Alkalinema sp. FACHB-956: one gene and its partners. The main gene of each other region encodes a partner of the protein of the gene in region 3 in a complex. Links are inferred from orthologs where the notes say so. Each region holds a gene or a part of one and is shown on either strand. Other genes may lie near its edges.

Region 1 (6,341 bases), on a different replicon or contig from region 3:
AGCAACCTTCTTCGCGTCAGCAGCCAATAAACCCGGAAACTCCCGCAGGGCCGTGGCAATGCCCCAAGCACTACAGAGCGTAAGTTGGGCAGCCTCTTCCACGTCTAAGTCCGGCTGGAGCGCGATCGACAGATACAAACCGCCCGTCTGAGAGTCCCACGATCGTCCCCATTGGCCTTTACCTGCTGTTTGCGTCTCCGCCAGCACGATCGTGCCCTCCGATGCACCCTGGGCCAGCAATTCCCACAGCTTGCGATTCGTTGAATCGAGTTCTGCAAAGTAATGCAGTTTGAGGGATGGCCGCAAAGTTGCAGCAGTCAACCCATGATTGAATTGAAGCAACGTCTGCAAGGCAGCATCAAATTTGGCTAGGTTAAAAGGCACGGACTCACGGGCTCAGGGTAAGGGGCGCAAAGGCTGGCATGGATTGCCTAGGGAAAACCGCTATCAACGCTACCATGTTTGTGTTTATCCCTCTGGGTTGATCTCAGCTTGAGCCCTAGAACTTGGCCTACAGAACTTGAACTCTATGCATACCTGGCATTGGCAAACGTGGAACGACCTGCCCTACCTGACTTGCAGTTTACTGGAACCGTGGCAGCACGGTTGGTTTACCCAGAAATTTGCGCCTAAAACACCGTTTGAACTGACCGCCGAACTCTATCCCCAGGCGATCGCCTATCGTGCCAAGCAAGTCCACGGCGACAAAGTTTTAGCCCCGGCGGAGATGCCCTCCCCCCTGCACGCTGATAATTTGCCCGATGGAGATGGGGTGATTTCCCAGGACGCCCATCAAGCGGTTTGGGTGTGTACCGCCGACTGTACCCCAGTCCTCATTGGCGACGTCCAGACGGGCCAGGTGGCCGCAGTCCATGCAGGTTGGCGCGGAACGGCAAAAAAAATCGTGCCTGGGGCGATCGAACGTTTACTTCAGCACGGTAGTCAGTTAGCTAATCTGCGGGTAGCTATGGGACCCGCGATCGCTGGGGAAGTCTATCAGGTAGATACTGATGTGGCGGTGCAAACGGCAGCAACCATTGCCCCCGAAACCCCTGAAATGGCCTTGGATGAAGCGATCGCCCATCTACAAGCGTTGCCCCATTCCCCCGTGTTACCCGATCCGCAGGTTGGTAAAGTGCGCCTCAATGTGCGCCAAGTCAATGCCCTCCAACTTGAACAACTGGGGCTAGCACCGGAGCAAATCGCCATTTCTCCCCACTGCACCTATCAGGATCCTGATAACTTCTTTTCCCACCGTCGAGCCCCCTTGAGGAAGGCGCAATGGGCTGGGATTGTCAGCCGTGGCCTGTCAGTCGTGGACTAGAGTCTGAACCCAAAAATAAATTCGGGCACAGATAATCCGTGCCCTGCCCACACCGGAACGGTGCTCTGTCTGTCAGTTTAGTGCGATCGCCTTAAAACTTCACGATACCTGTGACGCCTTGTTAGTAGTTGCTGACATTCGATTGCTCTGACCAATTCCGGCACACGGAGCAGAGCAGGGGGCTGTCTATGATACAGTGACCCCTACGGGTATCCCTTCACCAGTCATTTTTGACCGTCAACCCTTTTGGTTGTGACCCTTGGTTACAATTTTGGGTTGTGCCTAGTTCAGCTATACCCAGTTCGGTTATGCCCAGCAGTTATGACCCGTGAATGCTTCAGCCAGTACCCGGTTATGCCTTGACGGCAATGCCTTCATCGTCGTATGGGGCTGTGCTACTTTCATCGCTTCGTTTGTTTATCCAGTTTCTACCCAGTCGGTGAATTTCCATGTCGTTGTTTGATTGGTTTGCGAATCGGCGCAAAGAAAATCCTTCCTCAGAGCCGCAGCAGGAACGAGAGATTGCAGATGGCCTGTGGACAAAGTGCGAGTCGTGTGGGGCGTTGATGTATACCAAGGATTTGCGAACCAACCAGATGGTTTGCTTGGAATGCAACCACCACATGCGGGTTTATAGCGATGAGCGCATTCGTCAGCTAATTGATGCCGATACTTGGACCGCCCTGGATGAATCCGTTCGGTCTATAGATCCGCTGGGATTCCGCGATCGTAAACCTTATACCGATCGCCTGCGGGAAATGCAGGAAAAAACCAAGCTGGTGGATGCGGTGCAGACTGGGGTAGGCCAGTTAGAAGGCACAACCGTTGCCCTCGGGGTCATGGACTTCCGCTTTATGGGCGGTAGCATGGGATCCGTCGTGGGCGAAAAATTGACCCGCTTAATCGAACGGGGCACACAACAACGCCTGCCGGTGATTATTGTCTGCGCCTCCGGGGGAGCCAGAATGCAGGAAGGCATGTTGAGCCTTATGCAAATGGCGAAGATTTCCGGTGCCCTCGATCGTCATCGTGATCAGCGCTTGCTCTACATTCCTGTGCTGACCCATCCCACCGCAGGCGGGGTCACAGCCAGCTTTGCCATGCTCGGTGATGTCATCATTGCGGAACCCAAGGCCACGATCGCCTTTGCGGGACGACGGGTGGTTGAACAAACCCTGCGGGAAAAACTGCCCGATGACTTCCAAACGGCGGAATACCTCTTGGAGCACGGATTTGTGGATCTGATTGTGCCGCGCACCCAACTGAAAAAGACGTTAGCTCAGTTAATCGATCTCCATCAGCCAACCCCCGCTTCCACGGATTTGGTGCGCCATCATCTCGCGAGTGACCTGCCCGATGTGAAGCCGCTAAGCCACATTGAAGGGTAATTGCAGAGCCGTTTTGGAATGCATTTCTCAGTGAAGTCGTGAGTGAGCTGCTCGTAGTGAGATGCTTGTGTCGAAACGCAGCTCACTACGCAGCTCATTTTAGGGAAGGTTCTGCCGAAATTTGGGCAACAGTTTTTCGGGGGATCCATCTGAAAAATCGACAATTCTAGCTTTTTGTTGCAGTTTGTAAAGGTAACTCTAAGATTGCCATTAGTGATTGTCCAATCCCGTGATATTGGTATTAAAAGACATTGTTGTGTTGTGAATCTGATCCGAGCCACTTCTGAAGGAGAACCATGCTTAAGAGATTCTTTTGGCTGGCCGTAACCGCCGTATTCTTTACTTTTCAATTCATCCAAGGGGCACAGGCAGCCGAGTTGGACACAAAGATTCGGACAGTCCCCCTCAACTCTTCTGGGGATACTGTTACTCTAAGCCTCAAGCAGGTTTCCGAAGGGAAGCGGCTGTTCCAATACGCCTGTGCTCAATGCCATGTGGGTGGAATTACTAAAACCGATCCCAACGTAGGTTTAGATCCTGAAGCGCTGTCATTGGCAACCCCCAATCGGAACAGTATTGAAGCCCTGGTTGACTATATGAAGGATCCCACCTCCTATGATGGGACAGAGTCGATCGCGGAAGTTCACCCCAGCTTGAAGAGCGCTGATATTTTCCCTGAAATGCGCAACTTGACCGATGATGATCTGTTTGAAATTGCAGGTCATATCCTATTGCAGCCCAAGGTTGTTGGCGATCGTTGGGGCGGCGGTAAGATCTACTTCTAGGAATTTAGTAATCGATTCAGGCATTCTTCAACTTAGCCACAATAGTGCTTTCGCCAGTGCTTTCGCCTAGCCAGTTAAGTTGGAAGCTGTTGTTTCATCATTAAATAATTTGGGAGGAAAGTCGATTTTTGCAGATGCAGAGGTCGGCTTTTCTTTCAATTTGAGCCTCGATCGTTCACGGGTTCAGATCCGTTCCAAACCCATTCCAGATCGGTTCCATTACGCAGTGTTCGTTTTCCCCACACCTCTCCGGGCTGTTTCCACAGTTCGATACCAAAAACGATGTTGACAACATTCACGAATCGCTTACGACGCGCTTGTTTGCTAGGACTATTACTGGCATTGGTGTTTCCAGCAATAGTCCTGTTTGCGGCTCCGGCCCAAGCCGCTTTGGATCCCTACGTGACGCAATATCTTAAGGTTTTACCCAGTGAGGCTGCTAGTTTACCGATCGATCGCACTGGAGCCACCCGAGAAGTTGGCTACCAAGAGTTATTGCAGGGCAAAACCCTCTTTTCCCAAACTTGCCAAAGTTGTCATGTTGGCGGCTCTACTCTAGCCAATCCAACCGTGTCTCTCGCCCTACCCGCCCTGCAAGCAGCCACCCCACCCCGTGATACCCTCAATGCCTTAGTCACCTACATGCGCCACCCCCTGGCCTACGATGGCAGTGATGACAACTTATACTGCCGGGAAGTTAGCGAAAGTTGGCTCTCTCCAGCAGAGGTGGAAAGCATTGCCGCATTTATCCTCCGCGCCGCCGAAGTTGCACCCGGTTGGGGTCGATCGCCCATGTAGTGGTGTCGATCGTCTCTGTGAATTCTTTTAATAAGGTCGATCGGCTATGTAGCGCAGTGAATTGTAGTGTGGATTGTAAGCGTGAGCTCGAAAAAATCCTACGACGACCTGTCCTACGACAACCCGTCTAAGATATGATCTCCTATGGAACGGTTTTAGTATCCGAGGGATCGATATGAAAGCTTTTGCTAAGGTTAGTCGGCAGCTGGTTGTTGCAGCAGTTGCAGTAATTTTAGTTGTTGGCAGCTTCTTCTTCAGTGCTGCTTCTGCTGAAGCCGCTAACGTGACGGTGAAGATGGGGACAACCAAAGGTCTGGTATTTGAACCTGCTGTTGCTAACATCAAACCCGGTGACACGGTAACTTGGGAAGTTGGGCAATTGCCTCCCCATAATGTGCAATTTGATAAAGTTCCCGGTGGAGACAGCGCGCTCGCTGCTTCTCTGTCCCATAAGTCTTTGGAAGGTGCAGGGAAAACTTTTTCCGTGACTTTCCCTGCTGATGCTCCTGCGGGTGAATACAGCTACTTCTGTATGCCTCACCGGGGTGCAGGAATGGTTGGTAGAATCGTTGTCAACTAGTTCTCTCCAGGGTTCTAGGGAATACTTGCTTGTCCGGATATCCTAGGTGAGACTGAGTGGTAGAACTGAGTCAATCCCCAATCCAATAATCTATAGCAAGAATTTAACCACGCAGAATTCACTCCAGAAAAGAGATGCTACTCAGTAGCATCTCTTTTTGCATGCTGAGATTAAGGCTTTCATACTGGGATTAAGTCAGTGGGTCCAGGTAGAGTTCTTCAATAGAGTTCTAGGCAGAAGACACGAGTTGGTATAGTGGTTTTGTGGATTTTTGGGTTGTGGGAGAAAGGCTGTGAGACTGTTGAAAAGACTGATCACGATCGTGTTTGCCCTGGGGTGTTTCAGTCTGATGGGGCCACTGCCCTCTTCCGCCGCGCTGATGTCTCCTGCTCCAGTCCCCAAGCCATCCGTCAGCCCCAGCCCCTCTGCCCCAGTACCCTCCCTAGGACAAAAAATTTTTAGTGCAAATTGCTCGGCCTGTCACATTGGTGGCAATAACGTGATCTTGGCCGAAAAAAATCTCCACCTCGAGACTTTGCAAAAGTACGAAATGGATTCGATCGTGGCCATTAAAAACCAGGTTATCCACGGCAAAAATGCCATGCCCGCCTTTTCCGATAATTTGACCCTAGAGGAAATTGAAGCCGTTGCGCGCTATGTCCTTAGTCAAGCAGCCCAGGATTGGAAAGATAGCTCGATCGACCTGCAATCCCTGCAAATGGCTAGCCCACGGGAAAAAGACAAGGAAAAGCCGAATGCTATTGGAAAAACCAGCGTCGTTGGGTCTTAGGAATAGTCAGATTGTAGGTGCTATGAAAATCCGTCTGAACTTTGTGGGTCAGTCGGCGCGACACTTGGCGAATGATTTGATCGAGTAAGCGTTCCCCCGTAGCCTGAATCAGCGATTTGGGGAGAGCTTGGATAAACTTGGGGAATTGAATCTGCACCGTCAGATCCAAATGCCACTGCACACGGGTTATTTTTGCCCCGTTATCTAGTCCATCCTCTTCAGTGGGCTCATGTTCCACCAATTCCATTGAGGCTCTAAAGTCTACATCGTAACCAGGAGCCACAAAACCAGGCACAGGAATGGTCTCAATCCGATAAACACTTTCTTGTTGCGGTAACAGGTCAAGACCGATTTTAGGTTCGATTTCGTACCCTAGAGCGCCATAATTCCCGATCGTTAAGATATAGCCCGTGTTGCCGATCGGATCTGCCTTCATCGGTTGGGCACAGCGACGAAACCACTCGGAATGATTATCCAAATAGCGAGCGACCATGGCTGCATCGGCATACATCTCCATGCAGTCCACAAAAATCGTGTGAAACTTAGTGGTGGGCTCAATGGTTGGCTCGGCCACGATATCGACAAAAGAATCAAAGGTGCGATCGTTGGGCTGGGCTTGCATAATCAGTTCCGCTCAGGACAAACCGTCGGGGCAGCAACAAGATTCTCCTAGATG
Region 2 (6,172 bases), on a different replicon or contig from region 3:
TCATCAGCGGCGGATTCCAGGGCCAAGCGAAACAGATCTGGATCCGGAGCTTGCAATCTCAGGGCAGCGTAGAGAAAACGCCCGATCGGTTGGTCGTAGGCTTGGCGCGCAATTTCACTGGCGAGCATCCAATCGCGACGGGAAGCATCCAAAATTCGGTTAACGACTTCCCGCTCCTGTTTCAGAACCGTAAACCAAAAGCGAATCCGCTCAAAAATTGCGGTTACAGCCAAAACAGACAATAGCAACAAGGGAATCATGGTTGGGCCGCCCTTGTTGAAAATATCGACTAAGTTCATCGTCGTTTCTCCCCCACCGTTTTTGCCACCGATGTTTCTACTACCGAAGGGTTGTATCACCGATAAGTTGTATCACCGATAATATTTGCCACCGCTTTTGTCTAGAGCATTTTACCGACTGAAATTGCCGATCGTGCATTGAATTCATGCCCCAAGTTCCCCACAGGTATCCATTTCCTCCCCGGTTCTCCACGGGAGGTCAGCCCTAGAGTTCAACCTCCTATAGTCAAACCCCAGTCAAACCCCAGTCAAACCAGAGTTAAATCAGAGTTACCCCTCCTAGGTTAAATACTCTAGGTTAAATCCCCTAGCTCAACCCCCTAGGGAGACAGTCGAGCTTTGCCCCAGCGGTTTTTGTGGTACCACTCCGCGATCGCGGGAACCCAAGCTTCAAAATGCGGCCAGATCAACTCACAAAGTTGAATAATCTCCAATTGCGCATCATTTTTTGCCCGCAAGTCCAAAAAGTGCATCAAACTCCGGCAGTTAAAACTCACCACAAAATGCTGCCGAATTGCATAGGGGATCAAGTCCCGCGCGTGCTCCTCAGCATAGCCTTCAACCCGAATTTTGTGGGCGTAGTGTTGAGCGAGTTTTTCGCACCAGTCCCGATCGGTCTGGCGAGCCGTAGCTGTGTACTCATACTTCGCACCCTGGCGATCGGTATAAAACCCCACGGGCCGGAGATAAAACACTTCTTCCAGCTCCCGCTTACCATCCACCACATCCAGAATTCTCTGCCCGGTGTATCGACCGGACTGCACATCAAAACTGACAGAAACACGGTGGGTTCTCGCCTGCTGCATCACACTGTGGGGAAACCAACCACAATTCAGCACGATTTGGGGATGCTCGATCGGCCCAAAGTGCCCCCGGTTTCCCGCCAGCAGATTACGAATGACGACCTCCCCAGCTTTGGGTTCATCGGGGAAGCGATCGCGCTCATCCCAGACAAAGCCTTCAGCATAGTCTTGGTGCATGGCCGCATAAATGGTCTGTTGGGGATTCGGGGTTTGGGAGAGAACTTCGACTTTAAAGTAAGGATCCATAGAAACCATTGGGAGGGAAACTGGGCACTGCCATCAGAATCAAGGAACGTTTTATACTGGAGTGAGCGCCCCAAAGCTTAATAGCATAGATCAAACCTTCTGCCAGTGATGTACAAAAAAAATTTTGATTTGACTGCCCCAAGATAGCCTTGATCGATTAAGCTAACGGTGTCAGACTTCAGACCCCTGTAACATCATTTGTTAAACCTGTTAAACCCAACCTGTTAAACCACTGTGTATAAACGGATTGCGCTTCTCTTTACTATCCTGTTGTTGAACTCCGGCATTGCAAGGCGTCCTGCGATCGCTTACCTGGTTCCCCATTTGCCCCATCTCGACGATCGGCAGTTGGAACGTGAGGGCAATGACCTGTTAGGAGAATCGATTCAACTGGCACAGTTGCAACAGTTTGACCTTGCCATTACCCGTGCAAAGTTGGCAACCCAACTGATTCCCAAGAATCCGGATGTGTGGTCGGTGTTGGGGGGGCTATATCTAGCTGATAACAAAACTGATCTAAGTATTGCTGCCCTACAAAAGGCCAAGGCCCTAGAACCGAAGGAATCTGCAATTTGGTTCCGCTTGGGCAATGCCTATTTCCAGAAAAAAGATTATCCCAAGGCGATCGAGTCCCTGCAATCGGGCTTAGCGCTCAAACCCAATGTTCCCGGTGCGTTGTTTGACCTGGGAAATGCTTATTTGATGTCCGGGAAAAAGAACGAGGCGATCGCAACCTACGAAAAAGCCTACGCCCAGGATAAAAAATTTTGGTACCCCCTGAACAATATTGGGTTGATCAAGTACGAGATCGGAGACGTTAAGGAAGCGATTCGACTCTGGAAGCTGTCCGTTGCCGCTGCAACAGATAGTACTGGGGCAGAGCCAAAACTGGCCTTAGCCGTAGCAACCTATCAGACAGGCGACCAAGATCAAGGACTGAAACTGGGTGAAGCCGCTGTGAAGCTAGATAGCCGTTACAGTGATATCAAATTTTTAAAGGAAAACCTGTGGGGCGATCGGCTGATTGCTGCGACCCAAGAATTTCTGGAACTTCCTAGAATTAAAGCCGCGATCTCCCAGTCCAAATCTACCGAATCGGAGGGACGTTCTCCTCGCTAAGTTGCTCGCCACAAGTCTAGTGATCCTCGCTAGCCATCTTTTAAAGTTCTACAAGGTCTACTGATTTAACCCGCGTTCCTGGGAAATTCGTAGCAGCATCGCGCAAACTTCATAGCGAGTTAGTCATGGGTGGACGGGGCACATTGGTGTTCAAACGGCGGCAACTGCAACGGCAGACGGCCAAACGGAGAAAACTCAGTTTCCCTTGGTGGGTGTTGCTGTTCTTGCCTATTTTCGTGGGCTTGGGCTATCGCCAAGCAAGAATGTGGTTTACCCAACCCCAGGCGGTACTGGTATTAGGAGGCGAGCCAAGCCGCGAACAATTTGCAGCAAAATTTGCCCAAAAACATCCTCAACTCCCCATTTGGATTTCTTCCGGTGCGCCCCAGGAATACGCGGAATGGGTGTTTAATGATGCCGGTGTCAGCTTCGATCGGGTTCATCTGGACTACCGTGCCGTGGATACTTTGACAAACTTCACCACCCTGGCCGACGAACTGCAAGCGCGAGGAATTCGTAATATTTATCTCGTGACCTCCGACTACCACATGCGTCGTGCCAGCCTGATTGGCGAAATTGTTCTGGGCAGTCGAGGCATTATTTTCCATCCAGTCAAAATTGAATCGGTTCCCCCTACCCCAGAGGAACCGATGGCAAAAACAATTCGAGATGGCGGTCGGGCTTTATTGTGGATCACCACTGGCTACACAGGAGCCGATCTCAAGTCAGCTCAAAAGTAGACAAACTCACAGTAAAGAGTTGTCAAACTCACAGGGAGTAGTTAAACTCACAAGCGCCAAACATAGACCGATCGGTAGCACGCTGCTATGGCGCATTGAACAGTGCATTAATACAGTTCATTAATACCCAGGCACTTACTGCGAGTCGGGTTTGCTGGCAAGGCTAAAGGAGCGGAAATGCTGAGCTTGCTGTTCAATCCGGGTCGCAATGCGATCGCAGACCAGATTACACAGCTCGAAAATCAGCTCATCCGCCACACTGTAGTATGCTAAAGTCCCTTGACTGCGGCGAGTCAAAATTCCCGCTTGCAACATGACTTTCAGGTGCTTAGAGACATTGGCCTGACTGGTTTCCGTCGCCTCCACCAAGTCCTGCACACACTTCTCACCATCACGCAATAAATTCAAAATGCGCAACCGCATCGGTTCGCCTAACACACTAAAGTAGTCGGCGACCTGTTGAACAACTTCCTGGGGCACGGATGCTACTGGTTCCATATAGGCTGCAAGAAAACCAAATAACGAAGTAGCAATGATCCCCACATCTTATGCTGATATTTCGTCGTATAGCAATAGAGTTATCAAAGTCAATAAAACCACCAGAGACACCGTTGCCTTGTCCCTGGTGTCCTACAGGGTTCGCTGGCCTAAGCAGGATTAACCCGCATCAGCACTTGACCAAACTCAACGGGCTGGGCATTTTGCACCAAAATTTCGACCACTTCCCCTGAAATCTCAGCTTCGATTTCATTCATCAGCTTCATTGCTTCAATGATGCAGACGGTTTGGCCAGAACGCACCCGATCGCCCACTTCGACAAAGGGATGTTCATCGGGGCCAGGGGCGCGATAGAAGGTACCAACCATGGGTGACTTAATCTCAACCCACCGTTGGTCTGCTGTATGGGGAGGCGCAGCGGGGGCAGTTGGAGGAGCAGCAACGGGAATGGCCGCAGTCTCAGCAATCACGGGCTGCTGTAAAACTGGAACCTCAACCCGTGCGACAGGAATGGCTTCGGCTGTTGTGCCCCGCCGCACGGTGAGTTCAAACTCCTCACTCTTTAACGTCAACTCCGCGATGTCCGTTTGATTTAAAGCTAGGAGTAAATCACGAAGTTCGTTGAAGTTCAGTGCCACGGCTTAATCTTGCTCCCTCAAATAAATGCCCCAATAACTCCCGATCGGGAAGCTATGAGTCCTGAATTGTAATGATGGTGGTGTGATTACAGTGATTCTAGGAAATGAGATTTCGCTTAGTTCTCACGACCCAGATACTTGTCATCGCGGGTATCAACACGAATCTTTTCACCCACTGAGATAAACAAAGGTACCATCACCGTTGCTCCGGTTTCGACTTTAGCCGGTTTGGTTCCACCCGTTGCAGTATCCCCTTTAACACCAGGATCGGCTTCAATCACTTCTAGAACAACGGAGTTGGGCAGTTCCACTTCCATGACTTTGTCGCCCCATTTGACGACATCCACTTCCATGCCTTCTTTCAGATATTTCACCCGATCGCCGATTTGCGCCGCTGTCAGCCGACCTTCGTCGTAGGTCTCCATGTCCATAAAGACGTACTCATCACCGTCCTTATAGGTGTGCTGCATGGTGCTTTTTTCCAGTGTGGCCTGCGGCACCGTTTCCCCAGCTCGGAAGGTTCGTTCAACCACCCCTCCCGTTTGAACGTTCTTCAATTTAGTTCGAACAAAAGCGGCACCTTTACCGGGCTTCACATGGAGAAACTCAACGACACGCCAAACCGCACCATCAAGCTCAATGCTGACACCAGGGCGAAAATCATTACTGGAGATCATGGGTCACTAAAATACATTCGGCAAAACATTCGGCAACTTATTGTACCGTTGCGCGTGACGTTCTGTTCGTGACTTTTCTGAGGCGTTTCTAGATGACTAGGGCGATCGACCCACTCAACGCCAGCGCTGTTGATTCTTTTTCCATCGCTTCAATATTTGCTCGGCCTGAGGGCTCCCTGACTGTGGCACAATCATCACAAGGATTGAAATCGTGCGATCGATGGGATAACTATGTCTTTTTGGAATCGGTTGAAGCGCCAGCTACTCGTTCTGGCACTGGCTTGCTTGGCCTGGAGTTATTGGATGCCCAGCACCCAAGCATTGCCCCAAGGGAATGCTATTACGGATCCAAAAGCGTTACTGCGCTATGCACTCCCCATTGAAAATCCTGAGGTTCGGAAGCTCCAAGCCGCGATCGAAGATATTTCCCAGCAATTGCGAGCCAATCGACGATGGGGCGCAGTGGTAGCGGATCTCAACCGTGCTGAGCGAGTTGTGGCAGATAAGCAGGCCGCCTTGCTCGGCAGTATCCCCGACGATCGCAAGCCCCAAGCGGAAGCACTGCTGGGAGACATTCAGGCAGAGATTGGCCAGATGCAAGCGGGTCTAGAAGCCAAAAATCGTCAGGCTACGTTGGATCAGCGGGCCGCCCTCCTGGATAGGATTGGTAGCTTTGAGGAATTGATGGTGCAGGGCTATCCCTATGAGGTGCCTGAAGAATACAGCAATTTACCTCAATTAAAGGGACGGGCCACGGTGGATATTCAAACCACCCAAGGAACGGTGACAGCAGTGCTGGATGGCTACAGTGCGCCGGTGACTGCGGGCAATTTTGTGGATTTGGTGCAGCGCGGATTTTATAACAATCTCCCCTTCACCCGATCGGAAGATTTCTATATCCTGCAAGTTGGCGATCCCGAAGGCCCCGAAGTCGGCTTTGTGGATCCGAAGACGAAGAAATATCGGGCCATTCCCCTAGAAGTTCTGGCTAAAGGGGATAAAGAACCCACCTACGGTATCACTTTAGAAGACGCGGGTCGCCCCTTGGATCAGCCCGTGCTACCCTTTTCAGCCTACGGTGCCATGGCCTTAGCCCGATCGGATGAAGATCCCAACGGCGGCTCTTCCCAATTCTTCTTCTTCCTCTTTGAA
Region 3 (8,082 bases):
TGGGCCAGGGCTGCTAGATTCCCGAAGAAGAGATTGACCAACGCGACCAAGCCCAGAATGGCAATCAGTAACGCCGCGATCGCCACGGCTAACTTCACACCGTCTAGGGAACCCGTGATCACCGCCTCCATCGGGTTCATTGTTTCGATTTCTTCCTCTTCGGTGTCGGTTTTGTCCGGCATGCCACCCAGGGTTCGGGGAACCTCTGTTTCTGGGACGAGAATCTTAGCCAGGACAAAACAGGCGGGAATAGCCATGAACGAGGCGGATACCAGGTGCCCCACAATATTCGGGAAGGCAGGCCGCAACAGACTGGCATACAGCGCCAACACGGTGGAAGCAATGCTGCCGTAGCAGGAGGCGAGAATGGCACAGAGTTCACTGCGGGTCATGTCCAGCAAAAACGGACGCACCACCAAGGCCGACTCAATGCCCACAAAAATATTGGCGGCTCCGCTCAGCGCTTCGGCTCCGCTCAGGCCCATGGTGCGGCGGAAAATTTTGGCAAAGAGCGCCACGATCGGTTGAATCAGGCGCAAATTGTAGAGCAAGGCCATCAATGCTGAGAAAAAGATGACTGAGGGTAAGGCGCGGAAGGCCAGCACGTAGCCAAGATTTAAATTCTCCGGACTAAGGCGATCGCCCGCAACCGGCACATAGGCAGGCGTGACCGTGCGAGCAATCCAACGCCCCGCTGCGATCGGCCCGGTGGGCTTCGTGAAATCTGGTACCAGCAAATCGCCAAACAGAAACCTTGCCCCGGCTTCCGTTGCATCCAGAACGGCATTAATATTGCGGCTCACCAGTTCAATCACCAACCGACTGGTTTCCACCTGAAATACCAACAGTCCTAAGAGGAGCTGCAAACCCAGCCCCCACAAAATCACCTTCCAGGGAATTTGGCGGCGATTTTCCGATCCCAACCATGCAATGCCGCAGAGGGCAAACAGGCCCACAAACGACAGGAAATTTAACCCAGACACTAGCAATATCGTCCTAACAGGTCATTCCAACGGATCTTCAGCAGGTCGATTAGCATCTTTAGCGAGTCCTGCAACAGGTTAACCTTAGACACTTTGGCCTGATGAGACTTGGACACTGTAGCAGGAATTTCCCCGATCGAGAAGCCCCACTTATGGGCCAGGTAGATGAGCTCAACATCAAAGGAAAACCCTGTTAACCGTTGTTGGTCAAACAGAACCTGGGCAGTCTCGCGGCGAAACCCCTTGAGTCCGGCTTGCATATCGCGATAGTCCAGCCCAAGGATTGCCCGAGAAAATCCGTTGTAAATTTTGCCTGCCACTTTGCGCAAGGGGCTGACCCGTCGCAGACTCACGGCCACCTGATTGCGGCAGCCGATCACGACATCGTGGTCGTAGAGCTTTTCAATCAACAGATCCAGGTGATCCAGGGAATAGGCCAGATCGCTATCCAGAAAACAGAAAAAATCACCGGGAAGCTCGGACTGACTGCACCACATTCCCCTGCGAATGGCATGACCTTTCCCCCCCTGGGGATGGTAGGACAGGAGTTGAATCTGCTGATGCCCCGCAGTGCGGATATGGTCGCTGATCATCATGGGCGTCCGATCGCGGGATCCATCGTTAACGAAGAGGAAAATATAGTTGGGGTGGTTTTCCAGATAGGCATCGATCGCGTTGAGGGTGCGTTCAATGCAGGCTTGTTCGTTGTAGACCGGGAGCACAATCACCGCTTCGGCTAGATGGGGCGGGGGGGGGGGGGAATCGTCAGTGGATAGCGAAGTCAGGAGGCCACCGGACATTGGCGCGATCGGTGTAAGAAGGGCTGTGTTGGCTGTGCGATCGAGCCAAGCCCGCGATCGAGATTGCAAACGACGGATCATTTTTTTCATAGCACGCTCCCCACTTCTCCATTCACACCCAGGACTCTCTCAACTTTCGACCCTATCTTCAAATCCGATCCTGTTCAAACTAGCCTACTCCAACCTGCCAGCCGTCTCCAATGGGTCCATTCTGGCAGTCCTCTGCTTGCCAGCACTATCGGGCAAATGGCTGGAGGGGCTCCTGCTGGCGAAATTGTTCCCATTGTTGCAGAGCGGCTGCTTGATTGGGCTGACCTTTGGCTAGCAGCACGACCCCTTCCTGCACGGTGACCAAGCCGTAGAGATGAGCCCCGATCGCTTCATCAAACAGGGGCAGAATTCTGGCTAGGGCGGTTTGATCCTCCTTAAAAGCTGGTTGATACTGCAACATTTGCCAAAAGTCAGCTACTAGATAGTCGCTTTCCAGCAGTTGGCCCCGATCGTCCCAGATCGATCGCGCCGGTAGCCGCAGTAAGGCCCGCCGACTGGACAGGTGGGGAATCAGGTAGGTTGTGGCAGACACGCTAGCCCGATCGGGAATTTGGCGGAGAACCCCTTGAATCGCTTGGGCATGGTGCCACTGTTGCGGTAGGGAAACGTAGACCCAAGGCCGAATCGAATCGGGAATCAGCCAGGAAAAAGCCCGATTGGGATTCGAGGTCATCGTCAGGACGATCGACAGCACAATGCCCATCAGCCAACCCTTGCGGAATTTCGGCGTAAATTGTTGCGGATGGGCTGCCCACCAGAGAATTGCGCCATAGAACAGTCCCGGCACCACCACCAAGGCGTAGCGCAGGCTGATGGAGAGGGCGGAAATGCCCGATTGCAGGAACAACGACAACAGCGGCACACTGGTCAACACCCAGGTCGCTGGCGATAGCGCGGAAATCATGCCCAACGATAGCCAATGGCGCAATAGGTAGGCAATGCGTCGATCGATCGGCCAAAACACACTGCTGAGGAACTGAATCGGATGGGTGACAATTCCCCACAAGACTTCCAGAGTGCTGGGATTGTCAGACTGGACAAACTGACGAAAGCGCGTTGCTAGATAGAGCCGGGAATTATCGGTAGAAAACTGCGGCAGAATCCAATTGGTGACGAGGGCCACGTAACTAAAGGCGATCGCACAGAGGGCGACCCCTAGCTTGGGCGATCGACGGCTGGAGAGTAAATACAGCCCAAACCCGCAGAGAATCATGCCCCCCACTTCTTCTCGGATGCCTAGCAGGGCTACGATCGCCGCTGCAAACCACAGCCAGCGCCGCTTTTCAAAGGCCAGCAGCATCCCAAAGGCAAACAGCGGAATTTGGCAATGTTCATAAAAGTTGGCTAAGGTCGGTGCGATCACCGCATTGGCCGCGTAATAGCTTCCTGTAATCCACAGCGATCGCTCCGGCGACAGATAGCACCGCGCCAAGCTGTAGAGCAACCATCCCCCGATCGTCATTAATCCCACTTGCAAGACAGTTAGGGTAATGGGATGGGGCGCGATCGCGTACAAGGGCAGCCAGAGGAGAAAATCCACCACAAAATGCTGGCCCAGGTGCAGAAAATTGACCCGTGGAATCACACCATCCTGCAAAGATTCCACGGAATTCCCGGACGTTAGGGAACTTTGGAACCAGTGGCCGTGCAGGTTATTCCAAAACAGTTGGTTAAACAGGCCGTGGTCATAGGAACTGTAGAACGTGAAATAGCGATGCAGGGAAAAAAAGAGCAACAGGCTAAAGAAAATGCAACTGAGCCCCAGCATTCGTCGGGCTCCCAGCCGATCGGGACTCTGCCAAACAGCCTGAAGGTGACTTTTCAGCTTGTGCACTGCAAGGAGAGGGTTCACTGAAAGAAGCATTGCCTGCCAGCCCTATGATTTTGCTGCGATCCAGTCTAGCCCCGCTGAAACATCACCTTATCCACAAAGTTGGTGTAAATATCGCCCTGTTGGAATTCAGGGGTTTCTAGGATTTTTTGGTGAAAGGCGATCGTGGTAGGTAGGCCCGTCACGGCACATTCCCGCAAAGCGCGCTTCATGCGCCGAATCGCCGAAGGGCGATCCTCAGCCCAAACAATCAGTTTGCCAATCAGGGAATCATAGTAGGGCGGAATTTCGTAGTCGGTGTAGACGTGGGAATCCATGCGGACACCGGGGCCACTGGGGGGCAAATAGCCGCTAATTCGTCCAGGGCTGGGCCGGAAGTTGTGTTCTGGATCCTCTGCATTGACCCGACATTCGATCGCGTGGCCCTTAAGCTGGATCTGCTCCTGGGTCAGATGCAGCTTCTCACCCTGGGCAATGCGGATCTGCTCAGCAATCAGATCCACCCCTGTCACCATTTCCGTCACAGGATGCTCCACTTGAATCCGGGTATTCATTTCCATGAAGTAGAACTCCCCGGACTGATCCAGCAGAAATTCCACGGTTCCCGCCCCAACATAGTTGATGGCCTTGGCCGCCAGCACAGCAGCCGTTCCCATTTTTTCCCGCAGTTCCGGCGTCAGGGCGCAACTGGGCGATTCTTCCAAGAGCTTTTGGTGCCGCCGTTGGATGGAGCATTCCCGTTCACCTAGGTGGATCACATTGCCGTGACTGTCCGCCAGAATTTGGAACTCGATGTGGCGGGGATTTTGCACAAATTTCTCAATGTACACCCCGGAGTTGCCAAAGGCCGCTTCAGCTTCCCCCTGGGCCGCGAGGAAGGATTTTGACAGTTCCTCCTCCCCATGCACGAGGCGCATTCCCCGTCCGCCGCCGCCTGCTGTGGCTTTAATAATCACGGGATAGCCGATCGACCGGGCAATGGTGCGGGCTTCTTCTTCCGTTTCCACCAAGCCTTTACTACCGGGAACCGTCGGCACCCCTACCCGCTGCATGGTTTTCTTGGCAGTGGACTTGTCGCCCATCGATCGAATCGAATCCGGCGACGGGCCAATGAACACAATCTTGTGATCGGCGCAAATCTCTGCGAAGCGGGCATTTTCTGCCAAAAAGCCATAGCCGGGATGAATGGCGGTGGCATTCCGAGTGAGCGCGGCTGCAATGATGTTGGGAATGTTGAGATAGCTTTTATTGCTTGGGGGCTCGCCAATACAAACGGCTTCATCAGCCAATTGGACATGCAGCGAATTACGATCGATCGTGGAATGGACAGCCACAGTGGCAATCCCCATCTCTTCGCAGGTGCGAATAATCCGCAACGCGATTTCACCCCGATTAGCAATCAAAATTTTGGAAAACTGCATGTTCTAACTAGCGTCCTTCCCGGTCTGACGGATGTACCTAAAAAAAGGCTAATCAGTAGGATAGGGCTTTTGGGGGACAGGGGGAAGGAGAAACTTAAAGAGAAACTTTTTGAGAGGGGGGAATTCTCGGGTCAAGTAAGGGAATTGCGTACAAATGAAATCCCCAGTGGGTAGGCGGGTAGATGGGTAGGCGGGTAGGTGGGTGAATAGGGGCTGTTATCTATTAACTGTTATTTCTTATATTTCTTAGTAGTCAATTCCTCAGGCAGATCATCCTCAATTCAGCCTAGGGCGAGGGCTTGGGCAGTTGGTACATAATCGGTTGGGCAATGGCTGACCACCAAGGCGCGTTGATTTGGGCAGCATCTAAAGCTTGGGCTGCCCAGGTATTACAGGTTCTCGCCAGGGAATAATGCCCCGTCCCTTCATAAAAGCCACTGGTGGGAGAAAAGGCATTTTGGATCCGGATGGGTTTCCCTTGGTTGAGCTGAAAGGAGCCTTTGAGGTAGGCCACGAGATTTAAGTAATCGGCTCGACTGACGCCAATGCAACGTAGATCAACCCCAGCGTCGTTGGGGAGTTGGTCGTAGCCCTGCACATGCATCGTGGTGGGATTTCCCGGCCAAAACAGCGATCGCAGCGTTCGACTCACTTTCAGTTGCTGCAAGCTGGGCGTATTCCTATAGAAGTCCCGATCGCCCCAGCCGAATTTTAAATATTGATAATTGCCACGGGTCTCGGAACCGATCGTTTTTAAGTCTAGGAACCCGCGCCAATCAAACGCTTCATTTTGGACGGGCAGGATCAGATTGACATGTAACGCTTCTCCCGCCACGTAGACCCGATAGGGACTGGCTTCACAACGTAACGGTTGGTAGCCCCAACGACGGGGAAGAACGGCAGCCAGGGAACTCAGAGCGACGATCGTCCCACTGGCAATTCCCACCCACTTAATGAGTCGGTGGAGGGTCAGTCGGTTTCGTTCTAGCCGATGGAGACGAATCGTCGGCAAATCCATGGAGGTGTGTAACCCCACTCGATGTAATCGCTTCATTAAGTCAACAGGAACTCAGATCAACAGGAACTCACCCGCCTTCCAGATCAACAGCCCCAACCCCAGTCAATGCTTCAAAACAATGTTGTAGGTCAACGGAGCCGGGATTCTGAAAGGAATAACGCAAAGGCTCTTCGATCGTGACACATCTGTTTGGGGTTCACAGCATAGAAGGTGCACTTTCCCAACCGTACCTTTACGGCATTCCTGTAACGGAGCCTATGCCCACAACCGCTTGCTCCCACCCACAACAGATTTTGTGGAGGTCAACAGGTTCATCTAAAAATTTTCGAGATAACCCTTGACGCTTTGTAACAAATTGTTTACATTAGTTTACATAAGTTAACAAGTCTCGAGGCAAGCCTCCAAAAAAGGTTTGAGACGGAGTTGGTGAGGCAAATCCTTGGACTTGGGGACAGTTGAACGGTTAATAGACTTGACTTGAGGAGACTTGGTATGTTTGCACCGATCGTGGTTTTGGTTCGTAACTTCTTGGGTAGCGAGCGCTTCGTGGCGTTACGGGGTAAGGCGATCGCGCAACATTCCAAAGTGATTACCAACGTTTGCAACACTCTGGGCATCGATCGCACCCAGCGGCAAAACCTCATCCGTCTAGCCCGCGACAACGGCAAGCGTTTGGGTCTGCTGGCCTAGGCTAGTGAGGGATTCTCTAGGATAAAGAACTAAAGATTTGTAAAGTTTGAGCGCAGCGGATCGACAATTGTGCATATCCATCAATGGCTTGGGTATCTTAGAGGAAGAGCCACACGTTGTAGGATGCACAGGTTGCAAAACGCGCAGGTTGTAGAATGCACAGGCAATCAGAGCCATGTATTATTACGACTCCCAACGCTTCGTAACGACTCCGCTGCAATAGGTTTGGCTGATTGTCAATAGGTTTGGCTGATTGTTAATAGGATTGGGTTTCGGGTCAGTGTTCGGCGTGAAGGGTCACGATCGAACAACTGCGAGGTCACTCAATCCTTTTCTATTGCGTTGATTTTTATACGTTGATTTTTATGCGTTGATTGCGTTTATTTACTGCGAGTTGCGAGTTGCGAGTTGCGAGTTGCGAGTTGCGAGTTGGTTTAATCAGCGGCTGATGGAGGGTGGCGATGAAATCCAATCGTGGCCGCATGGGAGCGATCGCACAGTACGGTAGGCTAGAACACGATCGCTGCTAAGGTTAGTTGCCTACGAGGTTAGTTGCCCTATGCTATTTCGCAAAAAGCCTGTCGCTACAGAAAAGCGTGTTCTGCTGAAAAATATTTCCTGGGCGAAGTTAGAAGAATTACTGGCAGAACTGGGCAGCGATCGGGAAGCCCATTTGACCTACGATCGCGGGCGTCTGGAAATGATGACGCCTTTAGAGGAGCACGATCGCTGCAATCGCCTCCTGGAATCTTTGTTGCTGGTGGTTGCCGATGAGATGGGTGATTCTCTGGTCAGTCCCGGCAATGTCCTGCTGCTGCAACCGGAGATCGGGCTGGCTGTACAACCCATGGCTTGTTATTACCTAGACAATGCACCCTCGCTCCCCCCATCCGGCAAACTTGATGTGACCCAAGTGCCTCCACCGGATATCGCGATCGAGATCGCCTTGCAGGAGCCGGATAGTCCCAAGCGATTGGCCCTGTACGAAGCCATGGGAGTCCCGGAAGTCTGGCAGTATGTCACCACCGTGGGCGATGAGGTCTTGAAGGGGAATTTGAAAATTTGGGCCCTCGATCGTGATGGATATGGGCCTGTGGAAACCAGTCCTGCCTATGAATTCCTAAGCACGGCAAGAATCAGTGAGTTCCTCGCCGAAAGCGAAACCCTAGGGCTGGCAAGAGCGCTCACCCTGCTGCGATCGTGGGTCAAAACCCAAGGGTAAACTCCATAATCTAGATAGGGAATGCGTCCCGATGAGGGTGGATACGTTCAACTGAGAGTAGTTCTC

The links. Proteins that work in one complex are often made in the same cells at the same time.
Region 1: the proteins of accC (region 3) and accD are in contact, whole or in part, in a solved structure (PDB 8UXZ), measured with the Escherichia coli proteins. The link is inferred for Alkalinema sp. FACHB-956 from one-to-one orthologs.
Region 2: the proteins of accC (region 3) and accB are in contact, whole or in part, in a solved structure (PDB 8UXZ), measured with the Escherichia coli proteins. The link is inferred for Alkalinema sp. FACHB-956 from one-to-one orthologs.

The regions. Positions count from the first base shown.
Region 1 is NZ_JACJRC010000001.1:439,698-446,038, reverse strand. The notes cover bases 791-3,742. They hold accD (acetyl-CoA carboxylase, carboxyltransferase subunit beta), read left to right. Parts: upstream 791-1,773; coding sequence 1,774-2,712; downstream 2,713-3,742. Other genes in these bases: psbV (photosystem II cytochrome c-550), read left to right, coding at 3,009-3,497; pgeF (peptidoglycan editing factor PgeF), read left to right, coding at 791-1,324. Outside these bases: H6G21_RS01805 (biotin--[acetyl-CoA-carboxylase] ligase), read right to left, coding at 1-384; more of pgeF, read left to right, coding at 530-790; photosystem II cytochrome PsbV2, read left to right, coding at 3,780-4,295; petE (plastocyanin), read left to right, coding at 4,471-4,875; H6G21_RS01775 (c-type cytochrome), read left to right, coding at 5,168-5,665; H6G21_RS01770 (DUF1997 domain-containing protein), read right to left, coding at 5,634-6,287.
Region 2 is NZ_JACJRC010000003.1:131,247-137,418, forward strand. The notes cover bases 2,600-5,382. They hold accB (acetyl-CoA carboxylase biotin carboxyl carrier protein), read right to left. Parts: upstream 4,344-5,382; coding sequence 3,855-4,343; downstream 2,600-3,854. Other genes in these bases: H6G21_RS05770 (YdcF family protein), read left to right, coding at 2,600-3,207; H6G21_RS05775 (metalloregulator ArsR/SmtB family transcription factor), read right to left, coding at 3,343-3,705; efp (elongation factor P), read right to left, coding at 4,460-5,020; H6G21_RS05790 (peptidylprolyl isomerase), read left to right, coding at 5,252-5,382. Outside these bases: H6G21_RS05755 (MotA/TolQ/ExbB proton channel family protein), read right to left, coding at 1-299; thyX (FAD-dependent thymidylate synthase), read right to left, coding at 620-1,348; H6G21_RS05765 (tetratricopeptide repeat protein), read left to right, coding at 1,583-2,467; more of H6G21_RS05770, read left to right, coding at 2,593-2,599; more of H6G21_RS05790, read left to right, coding at 5,383-6,172. UniProt on the Escherichia coli protein: This protein is a component of the acetyl coenzyme A carboxylase complex; first, biotin carboxylase catalyzes the carboxylation of the carrier protein and then the transcarboxylase transfers the carboxyl group to form malonyl-CoA.
Region 3 is NZ_JACJRC010000002.1:179,090-187,171, reverse strand. Bases 2,911-5,834 are described here. They hold accC (acetyl-CoA carboxylase biotin carboxylase subunit), read right to left. Parts: upstream 5,087-5,834; coding sequence 3,734-5,086; downstream 2,911-3,733. Other genes in these bases: H6G21_RS04205 (DUF2459 domain-containing protein), read right to left, coding at 5,373-5,834; H6G21_RS04215 (DUF2079 domain-containing protein), read right to left, coding at 2,911-3,686. Also shown: H6G21_RS04225 (nucleoside transporter C-terminal domain-containing protein), read right to left, coding at 1-983; H6G21_RS04220 (glycosyltransferase), read right to left, coding at 983-1,873; more of H6G21_RS04215, read right to left, coding at 2,019-2,910; more of H6G21_RS04205, read right to left, coding at 5,835-6,140; H6G21_RS04200 (electron transporter), read left to right, coding at 6,597-6,794; H6G21_RS04195 (Uma2 family endonuclease), read left to right, coding at 7,354-8,016. UniProt on the Escherichia coli protein: This protein is a component of the acetyl coenzyme A carboxylase complex; first, biotin carboxylase catalyzes the carboxylation of the carrier protein and then the transcarboxylase transfers the carboxyl group to form malonyl-CoA.